Regions from separate parts of the Paenibacillus sp. FSL L8-0644 genome, predicted to be linked through region 3. Evidence: riboswitches for the same ligand, from Rfam matches in the RefSeq annotation. Region 3 holds a riboswitch; each other region holds the start of a gene.
What was found. Region 3 has a riboswitch for cyclic di-AMP ahead of NSS94_RS00535 (C40 family peptidase). Riboswitches for the same ligand answer to the same signal wherever they lie in the genome.

Region 1: linked by a shared signal. The riboswitch ahead of NSS94_RS19740 (TrkH family potassium uptake protein) and the one ahead of NSS94_RS00535 (C40 family peptidase) in region 3 are both predicted to bind cyclic di-AMP.
Region 2: linked by a shared signal. The riboswitch ahead of NSS94_RS00140 (3D domain-containing protein) and the one ahead of NSS94_RS00535 (C40 family peptidase) in region 3 are both predicted to bind cyclic di-AMP.
Region 4: linked by a shared signal. The riboswitch ahead of NSS94_RS12985 (3D domain-containing protein) and the one ahead of NSS94_RS00535 (C40 family peptidase) in region 3 are both predicted to bind cyclic di-AMP.

Annotation. Positions count from the first base shown of each region.
Region 1 covers NZ_JBBOYN010000001.1:4,343,425-4,349,178, reverse strand. The annotation lists gene uvrC (excinuclease ABC subunit UvrC) at 1-102, shown strand, start outside; gene NSS94_RS19745 (CPBP family intramembrane glutamic endopeptidase) at 71-1,801, opposite strand; cyclic di-AMP (ydaO/yuaA leader) riboswitch at 2,063-2,216, shown strand; gene NSS94_RS19740 (TrkH family potassium uptake protein) at 2,630-3,970, shown strand; gene NSS94_RS19735 (potassium channel family protein) at 3,989-4,666, shown strand; gene NSS94_RS19730 (LysR family transcriptional regulator) at 4,672-5,577, opposite strand.
Region 2 covers NZ_JBBOYN010000001.1:28,334-34,087, reverse strand. The annotation lists gene yabG (sporulation peptidase YabG) at 1-820, opposite strand, end outside; gene rsmA (16S rRNA (adenine(1518)-N(6)/adenine(1519)-N(6))-dimethyltransferase RsmA) at 876-1,760, opposite strand; gene rnmV (ribonuclease M5) at 1,768-2,313, opposite strand; gene NSS94_RS00140 (3D domain-containing protein) at 2,460-3,608, opposite strand; cyclic di-AMP (ydaO/yuaA leader) riboswitch at 3,880-4,162, opposite strand; gene NSS94_RS00135 (TatD family hydrolase) at 4,364-5,134, opposite strand; gene NSS94_RS00130 (HD domain-containing protein) at 5,177-5,754, opposite strand, start outside.
Region 3 covers NZ_JBBOYN010000001.1:132,026-137,779, reverse strand. The annotation lists gene NSS94_RS00545 (M1 family metallopeptidase) at 1-570, shown strand, start outside; gene NSS94_RS00540 (hypothetical protein) at 582-1,409, shown strand; cyclic di-AMP (ydaO/yuaA leader) riboswitch at 1,686-1,822, shown strand; gene NSS94_RS00535 (C40 family peptidase) at 1,828-2,328, shown strand; gene NSS94_RS00530 (GNAT family N-acetyltransferase) at 2,631-3,137, shown strand; gene NSS94_RS00525 (4a-hydroxytetrahydrobiopterin dehydratase) at 3,216-3,515, opposite strand; gene NSS94_RS00520 (hypothetical protein) at 3,633-3,926, opposite strand; gene motA (flagellar motor stator protein MotA) at 4,114-4,908, shown strand; gene NSS94_RS00510 (flagellar motor protein MotB) at 4,901-5,728, shown strand.
Region 4 covers NZ_JBBOYN010000001.1:2,903,062-2,908,815, reverse strand. The annotation lists gene NSS94_RS13005 (hypothetical protein) at 1-53, opposite strand, end outside; gene NSS94_RS13000 (M20 family metallopeptidase) at 96-1,274, opposite strand; gene NSS94_RS12995 (ABC transporter substrate-binding protein/permease) at 1,423-2,886, shown strand; gene NSS94_RS12990 (amino acid ABC transporter ATP-binding protein) at 2,873-3,595, shown strand; cyclic di-AMP (ydaO/yuaA leader) riboswitch at 3,826-3,994, shown strand; gene NSS94_RS12985 (3D domain-containing protein) at 4,001-4,669, shown strand; gene NSS94_RS12980 (polysaccharide deacetylase family protein) at 4,863-5,669, opposite strand.

The sequences.
Region 1 (5,754 bases), 4.2 Mb from region 3:
AAAAAAATAAGAGAGGCCAGTGTCGAAGACTTCCGGCCTCTCTCTATTGGGGATAAGCTTGCGCGTCAGATTATAGCTGCCCTTCGGGAGGAGGAGTCGTAGAATGCGACTCCTCTTTTTGTATAGGTTCAAACATCATTCGATTCGGCTTTTTAGGACTAAACCAATAAATGATGTAACCCACAATGGCTGGAAGTAAGATCCAGAATAGGCCCGCGCTCACGTTCACAGTATCTCCCAGACTCATCACACTAAGTCCCATTAGAATGCTGTCAAAAATAACGTGGCTGAACATGGCGGCAATAAAGCCGTAACGCAGGAACACAAAACTGAACAGCAAACCAAGAAAAGTCAGCTCAATAGGTCTGGAAATCACTGGATAGATCGGATAAAGTGTATGTCCCAGTGCCCAAATCAGCGTGGTGATCAGACAAGCAACAAAAGTATTTTTCACTATTTTTTTGACCATCGGAATACCAAACAGACGGTAGACAGTCTCTTCTCCAATACCTGCCATCCAGGCCATAATTGGCAGCAGCCATGGATAAGCCATATTGTAAGGGGATTGCGTGGCATCTGTTGTGGAGAATGTATTAAATGTGCGCTCCAGTATAAAGAATAAAATGGATTGTACCCCGAGTAAAATAAAGGCCCACAAGTAGCCGACATACATACTGCGAAGCACATACAGCCCGTAGCCCGGCTCTTTCGCACGTGGCCATGCATTCAGTCCAACCTGACGCATAAGCCCGTCACCGCCGACCAAGGAGAAGTAGAGCGCTACAGCCATGAAGAAGGTAACACCAATCTGGAACACCATAAGAAATATAAGCATGCCCTTACCGCCTGCTTCTGCTTGCAATAAAGGCAGCATGTTCATTGTCCCGGCTATACTAGCAATAAAGTATATGACGGACAGTACAATGCCGCGTACAAATGAAGTATGTCGTCGGGTGAGTGAGGCATACACAATGGCAAGTACACCGAGCACAAAGCTAAATAGGGCATAACCCGCATAGGTCATCCAATTCGCCCAAAATGTTTGCTTTTCGATATAATCGGTATAGGATGACGGGGCCGAAAAGCTTTGAGTGAAGGAGCGAACATCACCGTCTTCAAAAGTAAAAGCCAGTGTAAGTACCGAGGCGCCAATTTTTTTATCGTCTACGGTATACTTTAATCCGCCTTCTTGTTCAGTGGTCGCGAGCTTTAAATCCGCCGGCTTAAAGCCAAAGCGCTTCACCCATACAGCGGCCGCCTGCTCCTTGGCTTCAAGCGTCATGCCGTCCTCAGCCACACGTACAAGCCTGTTACGTGCTTGTTCATCCGTAGAAATATCAGCCTGCGTGTAATTGGTGCTGGAGGTGATCCGTTTAAAACTAACGACCTTCCCAGTGGATAAATCTACATGAATTTGCAGCTTGCTCTTCGCTGAGGATTCAGGCAGATCGACCCGAAAGGTTTCGTAAGGGTAATTTTTCTTCCATGTACGGTCGTACTGTTGAAGCAGTTTTTCTCTAGATAAATAACCGTACAAATCTGTTTCGGCCTGATAGGTCACCAGAGGCTTCTCTGGCTGTGATTCAGTATATCCCAGCTCGGAGCGGGCGAAGTCCAATGCGTGTATAACCGCTTCTTGTTTGCTGATGACCTTTGCATTCATTACTGATTCTGGACTTGGATTGCTAAGCGAGGGAATAAGCAATTGAAAGATAAAAAAGCAAATCAGGCCAATCCCGCCCAGCAAGCCTAATTTTTTGAAGTTGGCCGTGAGCACGACCGGTTTCCCGATAGGATTCATGAGTTTCCTCCTTAATCTGTAAATAAGAACATCCATTAAAGATATCATACTGCACAGGTTCCCGCCAACAGACCAGCGATATTCATGAAAATAGAGTGAAAGCACTTTAAAGTTCCAATAAAATAAGATAAGCTGCGATTAAACGATGCCCATTCGCAAAATAAAGCCAATTTCACGTTTTTTCGACGAAATCGGTTTTGTGATCTGGATATAGAAGGATTATAATCTTGAGGCAATGCCTATAAAATACATAGGTAATGATATACAGTTGAGCCGAATTTCTATGGGAAAACGGGGGAACCATGTTACTGGGGTGAATTTTACAGCCGATCACTGGTGGATCGAAAGTGTAAATAGGGCATACTGTGCTGCCCGAATCCGTCAGCTAACCTCGTAGGCTATGAGCAGGAACCAAGTCAGGCACTCGGTTTTCCGGTGTCTTTTTTTGTGCGTATAAAAGTGTTTGGATTGGTTAGATAGACCGCTGCGGGTGCAGATTATTCTTCCGATTGCTGTTATCCCCGGATTTTTTGATTGTATACCCCCTTTAATGGTTAAAATCCGGAGATAAAGGCAAACGCTTCGCTTCTTCAGAACAATTCTGCCCCCTTCGCTACTGCCCGCCAATAGCACAGGGGGCCGAGTAGTGCTTGACATGCATTCTTCCTGTATTCAGGGAATGCTAATTATAGTTAACTAAGGTTTGGAAAAATCAAAAAATTCAGGGGCAACGACGATCGGAAGATCAAATGGAACGCGTAGCGAGCTTACACCGTATTAAATCACTGTTTTTATAGTTTTAAGGATTAGGAGAGAAGTGATGAATAGATGAATCCCAATGCAAGCTGGCTCCGGCTTTCTCCACCGCAGATATTCGTTGCGGGCTTTGCCATTATCATTCTAATAGGTAGTTTATTGTTAATGCTGCCGATCTCCAATACAACAGGAAAGCCACTTGCGTTTATAGACGCTTTGTTTACTGCCGCTTCCGCGACCTGTGTTACAGGGCTTGTCGTAAAGGATACGGGGACCTTTTTTACAACCTTTGGTCAAGTTGTTATCGTGGCGCTCATTCAGATCGGCGGCCTAGGCTTTATGACCATGGCTACCTTGATTGCACTGGTGTTCAAGCGTCGGATTTCCCTGCGGGAGCGTCTCATTTTGCAGGAAGCGATGAATCAGACTTCTGTAGAGGGAATTGTCGGGTTAATCCGTAAGGTATTACTGTACTCACTGGTTATTGAAGGCGTATGCGCTACGATATTCTCGGTTCGCTGGTCCTTTGATATGCCCGTAGGCAGGGCGATTTATTTTGGAATCTGGCATGCCATCTCCATGTTTAACAATGCTGGTTTTGATTTATTCGGTGAATTTCGCAGCTTGACAGGTTATGTATATGATCCGATTGTTAATTTTACAGCCATGTTTTTGATTATTTCAGGCGGCATTGGTTTTGTAGTGATGTCAGACCTGGCAGAATATCGCAAGCGCAAGAGACTGTCCTTGCATACCAAGGTGGTACTCAGCATGACGGGCGCTATGATTGTAGTCGGCACGCTCGTGATTTTTGTATTTGAGTTTACGAATCCGAAGACTCTCGGCTCGCTTGATTGGGGTGGTAAGCTATTGGGATCTTTATTCCAGTCCGTTACTCCCCGTACCGCAGGTGCCAATACCTTGGACATTGCAGGCTTGCGGCAGGCTACGCAGTTTTTTATCATCATACTCATGTTTATCGGGGCTTCTCCTGGCTCTACTGGAGGCGGGATTAAGACCACAACATTCGCCCTGCTCATTGGAGCGGTGATTTCGATGCTGCGGGGGCGGGAAGATATTGTACTGTTCAAGTACCGACTTGCGCAGGGACGAATTTACAAGGCTTTGACCATTACACTGCTGGGGTTGCTGTTCGTGATCGGGGTGACGATGATTTTGTCGGCAACCGAAGATCATCATTTTCTGATGATCTTGTTCGAGACGGTATCTGCGTTTGGTACGGTGGGGCTGTCGATGGGGCTTACACCTGATTTGACAGTCATAGGCAAGCTGGTGATTACCCTGACGATGTTTGCAGGTAGACTGGGGCCACTCACGCTAGCTTATGCACTGGGGCCGAAAAAGGGTAAAGAATTATATCGTCATCCGGAAGGTAAAATGATTATAGGATAAGGGAGTTTTCGAGTAGATATGAAGACGCAGCAGTTTGTAGTTATTGGCTTGGGGCGGTTTGGCTCAAGCCTGGCTTTGCAATTGGTGGATATGGGGTGCGAGGTGCTAGGCATTGACCGGAATGAGGATGTTGTGGACAGTATGAGTGAGATGTTGACACATACTGTCGTGGCGGACGCTACCGATGAAGACTCGTTGCGATCACTGGGCATCCGTAATTTCGATTGTGGCATTGTTGCTATTGGTGATGACATTCAGGTAAGCATCCTCACCGCCATTTTGCTGAAGGAGCTGGGTGTGAAAAAAGTCGTAGCCAAAGCCATATCTGTGCTGCACGGGCGTGCGTTAGAAAAGCTCGGTGTGGACCGGATTATTTATCCAGAACGGGATATGGGTATCCGGGTGGCTCACCAGCTAGTCACGCCTAATTTGCTCGATTATTTGGAGTTGTCTAAGGAATATAGTATTGTGGAACTCAATGTACCTGCATGTCTGAATGGCAAAACGCTAGCAGAGCTAAATGCCCGTACCCGCTTTGGTTGTAGCGTCGTGGCGCTTCATACGGCGAATGGTATCCTGATCGCACCGACGGCTATGGATCGATTAAAAGCCGACGATATTATGGTCATCATCGGCTCGAATGATAATATCGGCCGCTTTGAGGATGAGGTTGTTAATGTTAATGAAGAGGGCTAAACCCTTTACACCATACGGTAGCCTGCAAACGACGCACGTGTCTCGCTAATCCAGCGTCGTGCTGTCGGACCGAGATCGGTCGTCTCCGAGTAAATGAGGGAGGTCGTTCGGCGTGTCTCCTTCAAATCGGGCAAGTACAGTGCAGTGAGTCCATTATCCCGTAATAGTTCGCTGCGCAAATAGGATTTGGGTAGCAAGGCAGAAGCCTTACAGGTTGGAAGCAGGCGTACAATTGCCTCGAAGGAGTCGATTTCCATGCGGATATCCGGCATGATGCCGCTGCGCTGGAACAAGTCATCCGTCAGACTGCGATACCAGGTTCCTTTGGAGAAAATAATCATCGGCAGTCCTTGCAGATCTTTCATCGAGGCCGTTCCTGTCTTGACGGTTAATTCATGTCCAATGGAAACAACGAGCTCCAAATGATCATCAAATAGCGGAATGCAACGCAGTCCGACTTCATGAATGGCAGATCCGACAATACCGGCGTCTGCTTTTTTGTCACGTACAAAGGCGACGATTTCATGGGTTTTACCGGTGAGCAGCTTCAGCTCGGTTTGAGGATGCTTGCTCATAAAAGCTTCGACAAGGGTAGGCAGCGTTGTCTGGAGTGTCGTGAGACTTGCGCCGAGTGTAAGCATACTCTGGGCTTCATTTTTGTGCTGGGAGAGCTTTTGTAAGAAGCGAAGCTGTCGTTGCCGTTGCTCTAGTGCGAATGTATAAACAAATCGGCCAGTGGACGTAATTTCGAGCCGTTTGCCCCGACGATCAAAGAGATTCACACCCAGCTCTTCCTCCAGCTTGGCAATTTTGCGGGACAGGGCGGGTTGGGACAGATTCAGCAGTTTGGAGGCTTTATTCAGGCTGGACTGCTCGACAATGACGGCAAAAGCGTTCAAATCCTCAAACAAATCATCCACTTCCTCTCTATATGCAAAAAAGACATAATAATTAATACGTATATTGCAATTCCATTATAAGCCGAAAAGGAGTAACATGAAAGCGACACAAGATGTTCACACTTTTGTTTTTCCTAATAAGGGACACCTTGTTGGACATTTCCTGTCGGGAACTGTCATTTTATATGT
Region 2 (5,754 bases), 100 kb from region 3:
TTTCAATTCCACCCACTCCGCGACTGCCGCTGATTGTCTGGTGAAACAGGTCCCCCATATTCACCGTATCTCGGATCGAAGTAAAGGCCGCCTTGGCAGCCACGTAAACGGGGTCCAGCGCGTGAATCAGGATACGCCCTGGTGAGCTGGCGAAGTTCGCTCCCGCACGCAGCAGCGCCTCAAAATGGGACTGGCACGCCCCCGCTACAATGGTCAGCGAATCCAGATGACGTTCATATTGTCTTGCTACCTGAATTGCCGCCACAAAATTTTGCGAATTTTTATAACTTTTCAAGCTGTACAAATCGTAAGGCTGTGGCTGCTTTAGCACGCCATCATGTCCGGTAATCACTACAATATCCGGACGGATACGGGGAAGCAGCCGGTACAACGTATCCGCCATTGCCGATTCATGAACGTGATGTCCCTCTGCAGGAACACGGAGCTGTTCATATAAACTGAGACATTTTTTCAAATAGCCGGGATCTCCATCCAGATGAAGAACCTTTCCCGGCATTTCAAAATACGTTGACTCGACTGGATCACTCCAGTCCCCAACCAGAGCTGCCTGACTACGAGCAGCTTGCTGCTGGCGTGCCCGTTGCAACAGATTAAGAGACTCACCAGCCTTAATGTGAGCCTGCTGAGTCTTACCGCTAATCTGGTCTGCAGGCACTCTGACCAGATCGTTCACCGGGGAATCGGCCAGCAACCGAAATTCTATTCCCTTAATGATCGCTTTATCCCGCTGGATGTCCTCAACGCGAAACGTGACATCTCCGCCGTACGATTTCCGAACGACCAAGTCTCCTAAACTCATCACACTGTATCACCCCTCGTATATCGTATGGGTGAATGCACAGTTTGGTTCCAGCTTAGGATATACCTGCTTCCACCAGAACAGCACTGAGACGCGCAAATTCCTCAATACTTAGCGTTTCTCCTCGACGGGAGGGTTCAATACCAGCTTGTTGCAACAACGGCTCCAACGTGTCCTTGTTCTCTTTGGTGAAAAATCGGCTTTTTAAGTTATTGGAAATCGTTTTACGACGCTGGGCAAAAGCAGCATGAACCACTTCAAAGAAGTGCTTCTCATCCACCACTTCCACCGGAGGGGCTTCCCGTACACGCAACCGAATGACTGCAGACTCCACATTTGGCTGGGGAATAAATACTGTATTCGGTACAATACAGACTAATTCAGGTTCGCTGTAATATTGTACTGCAATGCTCAGACTACCGTAATCCTTCGTTCCAGGAGACGCAGCCATACGCTCAGCCACTTCTTTTTGGATCATAACGACGATATTCTCCAAAGGGAGCTTGTCCTCCAGTAGCCTCATCAGAATCGGTGTAGTAACGTAATACGGCAGATTAGCCACGACACTTACTTTACTCACGTCTGCAAAATCAGCTGCAAACACCTCGCGTAAATCCAGCTTCAGCACGTCTCCATGACGTACCTTCACATGCTCATAAGGGGCCAACACTTCTTCGAGAATTGGCAATAGCCGCTGGTCAATCTCGACAGCGGTAACTACCTTGGCCGATTGCGCCAGCTTCTCGGTCAAAGCGCCAATCCCAGGACCAATCTCAAGTGCGCCCTTCGTCTCATCCAATCCGGCAGCATTCACAATCTTATTGAGAATATTTTGATCAATCAGGAAATTTTGTCCCAAACTCTTTTTGAACGAAAAACCGTGCCGTTGAATAATTTCCTTCGTACGCCGCGGTGTTGCTATATCTTGAATCCCTGTCATACGAATATCACAATCCTTCACTTTCAATTTGTGCCAGCGCTCCGGCAAATTCCTCGCGGCTGATCTGAAATACAGAGAGCCGTTTATGTAGCTGCTTTCCGTTACAATAACCAATACCCAGCACATTCCCTAAGGCCATACGGCGTGCAGCAGCATTGGGGTGGGTGATAAGTCCAGCATCAATCAGGTCCGCCCACTCAATCAGCGGATCGGCGCCTTCTACTGTCGTATGAACCCGTGCGAGAGCGTGTCTGATTGCTTCCGGTGAGGCATTCTCCACACCAATATCTCCTTTGCGCGTCGCTTCTGCCTCGGGTATAAAGGCCTGCTTGCAGCCGGGTACCTTGGAAGCGATAATCTTACGGATGCGCTCCCCTGCATGATCGGGATCGGTTAAAATGATGACCCCCCGCCGCTCCTGCGCCAATGCAATTTTACGCAGCGTCATTTTATTAATGGCTGAGCCGCCAGTTTCTATCGTATCCGCTTCAACAGCGCGGCGAATGGCCACCGTATCATCCCGGCCCTCTACCACGATCACTTCCTTGATCATTTGCATTTCCCTCCACTGCTACACAGCAAGCTATATTTATCTTTCCCTGCTTTTGAAAACAAAATAAGAAGAGGATATCCTCTTCTTAGCATGGCATAACTATGTTGTTAATACTATCGCATTGCCCTCAACATACACAACCTGTTTTAGTTGATTTCAGGCTTTACCGGTCCGATAACATATACGGTTTTACCGTGCTTACGACCAAATTGGTTGGCTCGGCTCAAACTCTCATAATACACATCGATTTTGTGGCCTTTAATCGCGCCACCGGTATCCTCCGCACGGCGGAAGCCCACCCCTTCGATATACACCCACCAGCCGATTGGAATTATACTCGGATCGACAGCGATGGTACGACCTTCCGTCACGCGCGTGCCGGATGCAGTACGTGTACCGATACCTGGCTCCTGTGAGGAATACGCCGTCATGGAGACATTTTGTAAAACTTTGCTATATTTAAAATTGACGCCTGCTTTACGGACAGCACTGCCCGAACTAACCGTTGTTGTCTTAACCGCATCATTGGGACCGACGGAAGCAGCAAGAACGACCGGCTTTTTCTTCGTTCCTACCGCAATAACCTTATCCACACGGTTCTGTGCAACTTCCTTGTTAACCAGCTGTTTGGATACCAACTTTCCATCATGATATACCTTTTGAACGTGCTGGACTACCACACCCGATTTGCCGCTTTGAATGACCCGATTATCGCCTTTATAAAGACTTGGATCGGCCGTTTTGATGACCTGATAAGGCACCTGTTTTTTCTGTTCGACCTGCTGTTTCTTCACACGGACGATTTTTATGTCCATGTTAGACGAAACAGAGGCATCCAACGCAGGATAAACTTTATCCGTTGACGATAATTTATAGCCCGAGGTACGAATGGCACCTTCTACTGTATTTTCTGTTGTGTACAGCTTTTTCGTCTCATTGCCTGAAGATACTTTAACTTGATTGGCACGTTTAATGACTACGCGGTCCCCATCCTGTACTGCTCCATTTAGCGGCATAGAAATTGTATCATGCGGCTGAAGTGAAATGGAATGCTCGCTCAGCAAATCTTGAAGCTTGGATTCCCGGGTTTCTACCGCAGATGCCTTGCCATCAATGACAAAAAAGACTTGTTTTTTAGATTGCGTGTACATCAGAATTGAAATCATAATCGTTAGCGCGATTAGAAAAATAGCAACCAAAGCAGCCTGGCGCACATTCTCTTGCTTCCAACGCAATACGTAAGACATGCTGGATGAGCGTGACTCATGGGTCTCCTCTTTTTGGAAAATGCCCATTTCCTCCGTCCTCCTTACATAGCCCGCCGTCTGGAGTAAGACATAGTTGAGATTTGACGTGACTATAACAGATTTTCTACAAGACAAGCCCAAACTGCGACTGTCCTGCACCATGTACCCGTCTTCGCGGCATGCTGTCCTCCCCTGTTTAACCACAGTATGATGACAGATTTTCTTTTATTCACAACAAAAAAAGCCAAAGAAAGAGACTAGAGAGCTCTTTCGTGGCTTCCGGCATGTGTGAATATGCGGGAAAACTCATGCACGAGATGGCTTCTCTCTTGTTACGCTTACGGGGTTAGCTGTCGGGTTCGGACGTAGAGAGTCGCCCTAGCTTGGGTCAACCGCTCATGGCGGTCGCCTTCACATTCACCCCGAAGACCCAGAAAGAAATCGAAATACGGCTCCTCCACCTGTTCAATCCCATCCGGGAAAAGAAATTAGGTCGAGCCGGCTGGCGGAAGGGACGTTCCCTTCTTGCACATACGCCGGACGTACTGTAAGCCATATCGGTTCCCCCGTTCCCTGTAAAAGGGACTCAGCGAGACTGGTTCATGAAATGACTTGTTGATGTTTACATTCAAACAACAATTCACTGAAAAGATGATATCCTGTTTCTATGCATGTTGTAAAGCAGGTTTCAAGTACATTTTTCAAAATATTCGGTTAAAATATTGTAATATTCTCGAGTTTCCTGCAACAAATTCATGATTAGCTTCGTCTATCTCTTTATTTTGATCGATTTCTTCGCTTTTTTATTGAATGTCAAATCGTTCCAAGGCATTTTGGGTCGTTATTGACACTAATTCCTCCACTGTAATCCCCTTAATTTGGGCTGCAGCCTCTGCTACCAGTCTCACATGCGCAGACTCATTTCGCTTCCCGCGAAACGGATGCGGCGTCAGGTAGGGCGCGTCCGTTTCAATGAGCAGACGGTCCAGTGGCACCTGTGCCAGCACCTCTTTTGGCTGCTTGGCATTTTTAAACGTAATAGGACCACCGAAGGAAAGGTGAAATCCCATATCCAGCACCATTTGGGCTGTCTCCCAGCTCCCAGAAAAGGAGTGCATGACTCCGCCAATCTCACTCGCTTTTTCCTCACGCAAAATCTTAACAATATCTTCATGGGCATCCCGGTTATGAATAACAATGGGCATTTTGAGCTCACGAGCCAGACCAATTTGATTTCGAAACACCCGATGCTGAACATCCTTCGGTGATGTATCCCAATAATAATCCAGACCGATCTCTCCGATGGCTACGACCTTCTTATGACTGCATAACGATGCAATCCATTCTAAATCTCCCTCTTGCATTGTAATCGCATCCTGCGGGTGCCATCCAACTGCCGCATAAATAAAATCATACGTCTCGGCCAATTTCATGGTGGATGGAATGGTCTCACGATTAAATCCGATATTGATCATCCGCGTTACTCCTGATTCGACAGCACGTGCTATAACTTCTTCACGATCTTCGTCAAATTGTGGCGCATCCAAGTGAGTATGAGTGTCGAACAAATCCAAGGTTTACATCTCCTTTTTTTACTTACATTTCTATATAGTTGTCTATTCTTTGACAAAATAATTCCTTATTTCGGCAGGAAGCCTGTCTTTTACCGCGTTCAATTTATTCTGGGGAAAATACATATGATATTTCCCTCGGTGAATACCACTTATGGAGCGCACAATTTCCGAAACTTCGGATATTTCACTCACCTCGCCCTGACGTCCAAGCAGTAAAATCTGGTTGTCCGTCGAGCCACCCTGCCGAAACACATCATAAGGAAGATCCGTCGGAAAATCAATTTCAAAATCATATTCAGGGTGCAAACCAGCCTCTTCCAAAGCTTTCCGAATACTGTCAATGGTATCTGTATCCATATTTTCAATCTCTACATATTTATACAATCTACGGTCCATAAAGCGGCTGCTCAAATCACTTAAAATTTCGTCCTTTTCTCGTTTCCACTGGCTAAATACGGTCTGAATTAATGACTCATCGAGCATCAGATATTGCTCTACTGTAAGCTCTCCTTTCAACAGATCCGGCAGCGGGTCCAGCAGAAAACCAAACTCATATCCGTTTTTAAACAATTCCTTTGCTCGCTTGAAAATTTTACGTAAAAGGATCTCCGAGCTGCGTG
Region 3 (5,754 bases):
GAGTACGCGCAAAATGCCTACTCTCGAGGTAAGCTGGTACTACGGGGCATTGAACGTCAGGTGGGTATGAAAAAAATGGATCGCATTATGCGGACCTACGTCCAGACGTACCGATTTAAGCATCCGTCCTCACAGGATTTTCAACGTATCGTGGAGAGAGTCACCGGACGCTCATGGAGCCACTATTTTGAACAGTATGTATATGACGGCCAGATGGCGGACTTTTCAGTGGATCACATCACAAACCACAAGCAGGAGAATGGATATGAAGCAGTCGTGACGGTCAGCAAAAAAGGGGCGGATTATCCCAAGATCCCTGTCCAATTTACCTTCAAGGATGGAACCACGAAATTCAAGGCTTGGGACGGTGCGGGCAAAAGCACAACTTTTCGGATCAAAAGTACTTCTCCCGTTTCCTATGTAACCCTTGATCCCCTATATACCATTGCACTGGAGAACAAGCATATTAACAATACCCTAAAAGCCGAATTGGACGAAAAGCAACAAACCCGTTGGAGTATAAGTGTAACCAAGCTGTTGGAGACACTGCTTGGAAGTCTGTCATGGTGAGGTGTCTATAGATGCGGACTGTTATAAAAGAGGGCTGGGCGCTGGTGCGCATACGATTTTATATCGTTATCATTTTGTTTCTGTATCGATTACTGTGGGGGGTGTTTCTCTATCGGCTGGTACAATCTGCCGTTATCCCGCTACTGCTCCGTTATCCTGATCAGGGTCAAAACGAGCTGGGACAGACCTTGTTTTGGATGGAGAGCCAGATTGCTCTGATGGACAGCCGGGAAGTACATGTGTATTTGTGGATACTACTAGGGGCGACTGTACTACGCATACTGATCACTCCCTTCATTAGAGCCGGAATATATCAAAGCCTGCATACCGATGCGACTGAGCCGCAAAGCCTGTCCTTTTTCAAAGGTATGAAACGCCATGGCATGTCGTCGCTGTTGTATTACATCATCGAGTTGGGACTGCTGCTGATTCCCGCCTTTTGGGTAGTACCGAGACTCTACCCTATTGTAGCAGGTACGCTTCAATCTCCCTCTTACCTGCTGCACTTGTTGCCCTATGCCATGGGATGGATGGCATACGGATGGTTCATTCGGCAGTGCATCCTGTATATGCAACTAGGCACTGTCGGTGGTCACGCCATACTATCGTCCCTGCTCGCCTTCTTTCGCCAGCTTCTCCCAGCTGTCGGTATATCCCTTTTGCTCGGTGCTTGTGTGCTGCTGGTCTTCGGTCTATTTGGCACCGTGGCGATGATTTGGACTGGCATGCTCGCGCTCATTCTCCAACAATCGTATCATTTTGTTACTAGTCTGGTCAGGCTATGGCATATCAGTTCGCAGTACAGACTATGGCATACCGATATCTCCAGTAGAAGCTAAGCCCTTCCTTTATGTTAATCACTTCATTTCCGTCTGTCGAAAAAACTTTATGCATAACCGCGCAAACGGCACATAACTGAATACTGTTAACAAGATCTGTTCCTGGGACATTAGGAGCAGATTTTTTTTGTAACTTTTTGCAATGAAACATTTGCCAAAGCCAGCCGACTTTGTTACAATAATCGCAGTGAACTGATAGTAACAACTTTGTAATCTTTATTGTAACCTTTATCTCAAAAATATCGTTATTGTGAATACTGCTCTCCAAGGTGCACATCTTAAGTAAAGCCTAATTCCTGGCACCTAGGAAGCGGGGGAACCAGTTTGGGTGAATTGATCTCGCAACAGAGTGGTCATAGGGGACCTTCTACCGAATCCTTAAGCTAACCTCGCAGGCATTGGAAGGGGTATATTTTTTTTGAAGAAGAAGCTAACGATCGCAGCTATGAGTCTTGCCATTGCCTTTACATCTTTTACATTCGGTGGCGGCAGTGCATTTGCAGACTCCAAGATGGACCAGGTCATCCAAGATGCCAAAGGAACGAACTACAGAAGCGGAGGCACTACACTCGAGGGATTCGATTGCTCCGGCTTCACAATGTATGTATTCAACAAACTGGGAATTAAACTTCCGCATCAATCTGGATCACAATTCAAAATGGGATCTTCTGTATCCCGCGATGAAATGAGGCCTGGGGACCTGGTGTTCTTCAACACCACAGGAAGAGGCATTTCCCATGTAGGTATCTTCGTAGGTGAAGGGAAATTTGCCCACTCCTCGACTTCACGTGGTGTAGTAGTTAGCTCACTGAACGAAAATTATTACGCTAACCGCTATGTCGGTGCAAAAAGAATTATGAGCACAGACGCTTACCATTCTGTAGCTTCAGATATTCCTGATGACGACAACGTAGAATAACTAACGCACAGCAAGCTAACTCTAGCCGCAATTTGATTCTGCCGGAATCGAATTGCGGCTTTTTATGTCCACAACATCAGCAATGATTATCTTTACTGACGAACTGACACCTCAAAAGGTTTCAATTTTAGCGAACATCGTCGGTTTTACCGTCACCGCTGGGGGAGCATATGAGCAGTAATTCCTTCTTATTGAATGTATACCCGTCTTGGGTATAAAATAAACACGCTTGCTATTCCCCTGCAACTTGTCTACAATCTGTTGTTAATGATTGAAGCACCTGTAAAAGGAGGATGGAACACATGCCGGCCTCAATATCCAACTATCGGATCGTACCCATGGACGAGCATCAAGCGGCTGCAATCTGTGAGTGGCGCTATGATCCACCTTATAACATATACGGTTGGCTCCCCTGGGAACAAATGAAGGCGCTTGAGGTCGAATTTGGAAGTCCCACGCTTCGCCAAGAGCAATATGTTGCCGTACTGGATGAAGAGAACAAGCTGATGGGATTTGCTCAATATTTTCCTATGATCGGTGTGACCCGGCTAGGTCTTGGCATGCATCCTGAAAGATGCGGACATGGCAAAGGCTCTGATTTTGTCCGTGCCATTGCAGAGGAAGCCCAACGACGCAACCCGAAGAATGAAATTGATCTAGAGGTGCTTACTTGGAATGGGCGCGCTATCCGGGCCTACAAGGCGGCTGGATTTGAGCTTACAGATACCTATGAACGCCAGACCCCCGACGGCAAGAAACCATTTTATTGTATGGTATATCGTCCCGAGCACCCAACCCAGATTCTATGATAAAAGCGCCTTCGGCATACAACCACGATGTTGTATAGCGAAGGCGCTTTTATCATCATACGACAGATCATTACAAGCTCAATGACTGCTACGCATTTTTTCAAAAGCTTCATTATATTGTTGGGCTTCCTTAATATCCACGGCCATAATACCGCCATCGTCCCAAGAGGTCAAACGCAGAGTCACGGTCTTGTAATCAATCGTAATAAATGGATGATGATTGAATGCTTCAGATATAGCGGCAACTTCATCCACGAATGCAATCCCTTTCATAAAACTGGAAAAATTATATTTCCGAACGATCCAACGTCCTTCCTCCAGCTCCCAGCCCTCCAGTTTCTCCAGATGTGCTTCAATCTCTTCTTGTGTAAAAGGCATGTTACGAACTCCTCCCCGTTTATACGGAAGCCTTTCGACCGCTTAAATACGGCCAAAACTACGATATATTGGTGTACATATTACCACGGCCCCGTTGATAAATCCATAAGACGGACCTCAAATCAAAGGGACTGACGTCAGCTCCTCGTCCCCAATCAGTACATAGATACGATGCTGCTCCGGCTCATAGATCACAACGCCACTCCCTACTGTGATTGTGGGCTCTGTACCCAGTGCATAAAATAAGTCTTCTGCCAAAGCTTCATTGACTTCCTGACGTCCCGCCGGGTCCAGCCTGTCCCAATCTTCTGCTTCCATCTCAAAAAACTCATAGCTATCTGGGATGCGTCCCACAGCGTCTGTCAAATCGTTCAAAATTTGTTCATACTCACGTCCATGCTTTACTCCCATGCCATTTCCTCCAATGGTTCCGCCATTCAATACATAATCACCTTATTATACCGGAAATTCGCACTTAACAAAAAAGAGAGTTTTGTCGATAAATACTATAATCCGTCTTGTAATGACGCGCTTGGGGCAAGGACGACCCCGGCGGCATGAAAGGATTCAAAATCTATTCTCATGGATGAGGTGTATCATGCAAATTTCAACCATTATTGGACTTGTGCTCGGGATTTTGTCACTGGTCGTCGGGATGATCTTAAAAGGCGCTCCGGTCGTCAATCTGGTCAATAATCCCGCTGCTTACATGATTATTTTCGTCGGAACGGCAGCGAGTATATTTATGGCCTTCCCGATGGCAGAAATCAAACGGATTCCGAAGCTGTTCAAGGTTATTTTCACCGAACAAAAACTGTTAGACCGCAAAGAGCTCATCGGTACGTTTACCGAGTGGGCATCCATTACCCGTCGTGAAGGTCTGCTCGCCTTGGAATCCAAGGTAGAGGAAATCGACGATCCCTTTATGCGTGGCGGCATGCGAATGATTATTGACGGCAATGATCAGGAATTCGTACGGGACGTTCTAATGGAGGATATCAATGCCACCGAGGATCGACATCGCTCTGGCGCGCTGATCTTCTCCCAAGCCGGTATGTACGCTCCAACGCTCGGGGTACTCGGTGCGGTTGTAGGTCTGATCGCCGCTCTGGCCGACCTTAGTGACATGGAAAAGCTCTCTCATGCCATTGCAGCAGCCTTCATTGCGACGTTGCTCGGTATTTTTACAGGTTATGTCCTGTGGCATCCGATGTCCAACAAGCTCAAACGGTTATCCAAAAAAGAAGTCGAGCTTAAATTAATGATGGTCGAAGGTCTGCTTTCCATTCAATCGGGGATATCTACGATTGCCATCAGTCAGAAACTGACGATCTTCCTGACTCCGACCGAACGGGCTACGATGACCCAGAAGGATGGCGATTCCAGTGAGTAAAAAGAGACATGAACCGCACGAAGAGCATGCTGACGAAAGCTGGCTGTTGCCATATTCCGACTTAATGACCCTTCTGTTGGCTCTTTTCATTGTCTTATTCGGTATGAGCTCGCTCGACGCCAAAAAATTTGAAACTATGGCTCAATCCCTGAGTGCAGCTTTTAATGGCGGCACTGGCGTGCTGGATCACTCAGCCGCGAATCCGTCGTCACAATCCATGGATATGGGCAAAAATAAAGAACAAGTGTCACAACCCGTAAAATCGAAAGCTACTTCTACCTCTGAACTGCAAAAACAGCTGGCCCAACGGGAAGAAGAAGATTTAAAAAAGCTTAAAAAACAGATGGATCAATACATTCAAAATAACGGCCTGACCCCGTTGCTGAATACCAAGCTAAACCAATCGCAACTAATGATCACCATTAGTGATAATGCCTTGTTTTCATCCGGGCAGGCCGAAGTAAAGCCGGAAGCAAGAAAGCTGGCCAAGTCCATTTCTAGTATGCTCCAGCAGTTCCCTGGCTATGATGTTATCGTATCGGGTCACACGGATAATGTACCGATCTCCAACAGCCAGTTCCCGTCCAATTTTGATTTGAGCGCCAAGCGCTCTCTGAATTTCTTGCGTATCTTGTTGCTCAATCCAGATCTCGACCCAACCAAGTTTGTATCCATCGGTTATGGCCAGTATCGTCCATTGGCAAGCAATCAAGATGGTCAAGGACGCTCTAAAAACCGTCGTGTTGAAATATCTGTTCTCCGCAAATATCAGAACGGGACACAAGTCATCAGTCCTACCTCAAGCTCGAGTGAAGGTTGATTATGCATATGTTATATGAACAAAGG
Region 4 (5,754 bases), 2.8 Mb from region 3:
ATGATGAGGCCTATCACAATAAACAACGTCCAAAAGCTACTCATACTATCCATGATGGCTGGCTACTCCTTTCTGAAATAACACGGAATTAAGATTTAGCGTTCGTTATTCAGCAGAGCGAATTCTTTTTTTATCTGGGCTAGCAGTTCAGGATTCGTGATTACATCGCAAGCAGTCCATGCCAAAGTTCTCGCAGCCAGCAGCATTCCTTCCATGGCTCGGTCCTGCATCGCCAAATCGCGGAATTCTGGTGTATGCAAGGCATGCTTCTCGTCAATAACTTGAATGTAAGGATGGATAGCAGGGCAATGAAGCGATACATTTCCGATATCCATAGAGCCATGATCTTCGCCTTCCGTTATATCTTCTTGCGAAATGCCAGCCTGTACCAAATTTGCGGTAAACGCATCGGAAAGTACACGGTTCGTGACCATTTCATCATAAGAAGTCTCATAATTGGAGGTCTCCAAACGACACCCGGCCTGTAAAGCAGCTCCTTCAGCAATTTGAATAACACGGCGAGTCAGCGGGTTCAGTTCTTGACGTGTAGCGGCCCTTACATAAAATTGCGCTGAGGCGTAATCAGGAATAATATTGGCTGCTTGGCCACCCTGATTAATGATCCCATGGATACGCACTGTGCTTTTTACTTGTTGACGGAACGCATTGATGCCATTGAACGTTTGAATCACAGCGTCCAGCGCGTTAATGCCTTCGTGCGGGCTGGCAGCCGCGTGAGCGGATTGACCAAAAAATTCGAATTGTACAGCATCAATCGCCAGCGATTTGCCTGATTTTTCGTAACGATCATAAGGATGCGTCATAAGTGCTATGTCGCAATCATCAAACAAACCGGCAGCGGCCATAGGGACCTTAGCACCACGAGTTTCTTCGGCAGGTGTGCCGTATACCCGTACTTCTCCACCAGTTTCGTCGATGATCGACTTGAGGCCAACGGCAGCACCGGTACTCATCATGCATATCAGATGGTGCCCACAGGCGTGTCCTAAACCTTTCAGAGCGTCATATTCTGCCAGAAAAGCGACAACCGGCCCGGATTTTTCAGCTTTGTAAGTTGCAATAAAGGCTGTTTCTATGCCCAATACGGGTGCCTGGACCTCAAAACCGTGAAAAATGAGTTCTTCTTTTAAACGGGCAGCGGCCAGAAATTCCTCGTTTCCAAGTTCAGGATTTGCCCCAATATATAACGAAATGTCCTTAAAGCGTGGGGCATGCTGCTCAATTGTCTTTTGAATGGTCTGTTTAAAATTCATGCTGAAAACTCCTTTATATAAGCTGTAATGTAGGTACTGTGCTAGGTATGCTGAAATTGTACTATAACATTCATTGCATAATCATGCATATTCATTTATAATGACACAATCTTATTTATTATAAAGAATTTAAGGAGAGAAAAAAAGATTGAAAAAGGCATATCGTTTTACCGCCCTGGTTTTGACGGCGGTTATCTTGCTGTTGACGGGTCTTCCCATGCTCAATGCATACGGAACGGAAGCAAAGCCACAGAAAAAACTTGTAGTGGGCATGAGTGCCGACTTTCCGCCGTATGAGTTTCATAAAGTTATTAACGGTAAGGATACTATTGTTGGCTTCGATGTGGAAATCGCGAAGGAAATCGCCAAAGATTTGGGTGCGGAGATGGTCCCTGAGGACATGAGTTTTGACTCTTTGCTACCTGCTCTGCAAAGTGGTCGCGTAGACTTGGTACTGTCCGGTATGACACCGACGGATGAGCGTAGAAAAAGCATTGATTTTTCAGATGTATATTATCGCTCCAAGCAAGTCATTATGGTACGCCCAGAGGATAAAGACAAATATCCTACGATGGCTGCTTTGAAAGGCGAGAAGATTGGCGCGCAAAAGGGGAGTATTCAGGAAGAAATTGCTCAAAAAGTACCCAATGCCTCTGTAACCTCACTGGACAAAATATCCGATCTGGTACTCCAGCTGCGGACCCAGCGTATCAACGCTGTTGTGATCGAAGATACGGTTGCTAAAGGGTACACGTTAGATGGGACCGTAACACTTGCCAAAGCGATACCTGAGGATGCCGGAGCAGAAACTGCTGTAGGTATACGTAAGGGGAACGCAGAATTGCTTGCCTCTGTAAATAAAACGTTGGCTCGCCTGAAAGCGGACGGGTCGATTGAAAAGTTTTCTACAGAAGCGAGTGCACTCTCGGCAGATCGACAGGTTTCTTCTAATAACATCGTAGATATTTTTTGGAAATACCGCAGTCTTTACGCTACGGGTATTGGTTACACTCTGTTGCTGTCTGCACTCGGAGTACTGTTTGGATTTATCATTGGTCTGATCGTATCCTTGTTGCGGATGAGTGGTATACGCATCATTGAGTGGTTAGGTACCACATATGTGGAGATCCTGCGTGGCACACCTATGCTGGTGCAGCTCATGATCATTCACTACGGGATTGCTTTGACGCTGGGTGTCAATTTTACTCCACTCCAGTCCGGTATAATCACATTGTCTCTGAATAGCTCGGCATATCTGGCTGAAATTTTCCGTGCAGGTATCCAGGCAGTAGACCGTGGACAGATGGAGGCTGCACGCTCATTGGGTATGGGACGAGGCAAAGCTATGCGTCACGTCATTTTGCCGCAAGCGTTTAAATCTATTTTGCCTGCTATCGGTAATGAGTTTATTACAATTATTAAAGAATCCTCCATTATTTCGACTATTGGTATGGTGGATATTATGTATCAAGCCCAGGTCATTAAGAATATTACCTATGAAGGATTAAGTCCGTTCATAATCACAGCCGCTATTTATTTTGTAATGACATTCAGCTTGTCTAAGCTGCTTGGTTTATGGGAAAGGAAGTTGAGAGCCAGTGATCACCGTTAAACAATTGCGTAAATCGTTCGGCAAGAATGAGATTTTAAAAGGCATTGATATAGATATCGCCAAAGGAGAAGTTGTCGTTATCATCGGTCCCAGCGGTTCGGGGAAGAGTACGTTTTTGCGTTGTATGAATCTGTTAGAACAGCCGACGGATGGGGAGATTTTATTTGAGGGCGAGCCGATTACAGCTCGTGGTCATAATATTAATGTAACCCGGGAAAAAATGGGGATGGTGTTCCAGCATTTTAATCTGTTCCCACACAAAACAGTGTTGCAGAACCTGACGCTTGCACCGACGCAGGTTAGAAAACAGTCAGGTAAGGAAGCGGAAAAAATTGCATTAGAACTCCTGCGTACCGTGGGGCTCGAGGATAAGAAGAATACCTATCCGAACCAGCTATCCGGTGGTCAGAAGCAACGTATTGCGATTGCGCGTGCTTTGGCCATGCAGCCGCACGTAATGCTGTTCGATGAGCCGACTTCTGCATTGGACCCTGAAATGGTTGGAGAGGTTCTGGATGTAATGAAGAAGCTCGCCGAAGGCGGTATGACAATGGTAATTGTAACGCATGAAATGGGCTTTGCCCGCGAGGTAGGCGATCGAATTATCTTTATGGATAACGGTCAAATTGTGGAGCAGGGTGCACCAGACCAGGTATTTGGCACTCCAAGCCATGATCGCACTCGTGATTTTCTTGCCAAAGTATTGTAAGAAAGTGCTGGTCTAATCATAAAAAAGCTCTCCGTTGACGGAGGGCTTTTCTTATTTTGTCACCATTTCCCCATACTTTCGTAACAAATATCGATTTCTTAATGACAAAATTGTAACGAGTGTAGTATGATGTTCAGGGTTCCCAACATTTTCATGCGGATAAGGTTACAAAATTGTGATATTATGCAGTAAGCCAAAACTTACCGGGACAGCATGCGGTTAGACAAGCGCTGAAATGCTGGCCCAAACTATGGGAAGTGCGGGGGACGTAACAACGGCAGCCATTCCGATACGTCATAAGACGATGAGGAATATGCCTAGGGGTGAATTGCACAAGCATAGGGCTTCTCCTGAGTCCGAATCCGACAGCTAACTTCGCAGGCATAAAAGAGGAGGTACATATCTTTGAAACATTTAAAACATATTGGTAAAACGATGAAAATTGCGGTGCTTGCCGCAGCTATTGCAGGGTTGGCACAGACAGCTGGAATAGCGGATGCTGCCTCGCTTCACACTGCCAAAGAGGGCGATACCTTCTTTTTGCTTGCTCAACGTTATGGAGTATCGGTAGACGAGCTAACAAAGGCTAACCCAAACATTGCCTCCACCAATATATATGCAGGTCTGCAAATTAAGGTGCCTGACGAAAAAAGTGTAAAGGCAGCTTCGGAATCGAAGCCGCAGCTTCTTACGGAGAAAGCAGCAGCGAATGAGGCGCCAACGATTGAAGCTTGGGGTAAAACATTCAACTATAGCAAAATAGTTGACGTTAAGGCTTCAGCGTATTCTGCCGCAGCCGATGAGAATGGTAAATGGGGCGCAGTGGACTACTACGGCAATCCGCTTAAACTAGGTACAATTGCGGTAGATCCTAACGTCATTCCGATGGGCACGAAAGTACTGGTTACAGGCTACTCCCATCCAGGTTTGCCGGATCATTCTTTTGTAGCTGTCGCTCGCGATCAGGGCAGCGCCATTACAGGAAAGCGGATTGATATCTTTATTCCAGGCAACAAATCATTTGTGAACGACTTTGGATTTCAAAATGTGAAACTGTACGTTATTGATAAATAGCATTGTACGTATATACAGTTTAATTAAACATAATATATATTATGTAAACCTAACGCCTATATCCGTATATATCTAGCTCGGACTCTTATCAGGTCCTATCCGTAAAAAGGCTGTCTTGACGAGCAGAATACTTCTGCTGGTAAGACAGCCTTTTTACGTTGCTTTAGCTTGTACCTCAATCATAAACATACTGTTATTTTCGTTCCGATGTGTGGAGTAGCCGGGGGACTGTCACAAATTTGTAGCCCTTAGCTTTTAGAGAGTGAATTAGACCCGGCAAAGCTTGGACAGTGCCTTGCAAGTTGGAACTTTGACCTCCACCAGCGTGCATTAAAATAATAGAGCCAGGCCCTGTAGCTGGAATCACATTTCGCTGAATTTGTGTTTTACTTAGTCCCTTCCAGTCGAGAGAGTCTACATTCCAGTTGACAATCATGTAGCCATGACGACGTGCCCACTTTATTTGAGGCTCTGTAATTTCACCGTAGGGTGGACGAATCAACTTGGGGCGAAAACCTGCGCTGGCTTGTAAAATACGTTCTGTTTTTGTAATCTGGTTGCGAAAGCGTTCTGGTGTAGCCTTCCTAAAATCCGGATGAGTATAGGAATGATTTCCTATAGCATGGCCTTCACGGATAATACGACGTATAATCCCCGGATGCTTTTCCGCACGGTGACCGACGATGAAAAAGGTGGCTTTGATGCCGTTGGCGTGTAATACGTCCAAAACCTGCGGCGTATACCTAGAATCGGGCACATCATCAAAGGTTAAGGCAATTTGGCGGGTGTGTGGGCCGCACATTTTAAAAATGTCCGCATGTTTTTTACGCAACATTGCTAATGTAGGAGTAGCTCGATCTGTACTCAGATGTACAGAAGAAGCAACAGCTGCTTCCTTGGGATGGGGCGTTCCGATCTTGGGAGGCGCATCCGCGTGAACGGGTAAACTTGAAAATGCTAGTAACAGTGCCAAGCATGGCAACACTCCCCTGTACGGCATATGTATCCCCCCTTTTCGTGCAGTGGTACCTAGTGGTGCTCTCGACTATTATGTACCTGTCCTATTAAAAATATGCTGGTTACCA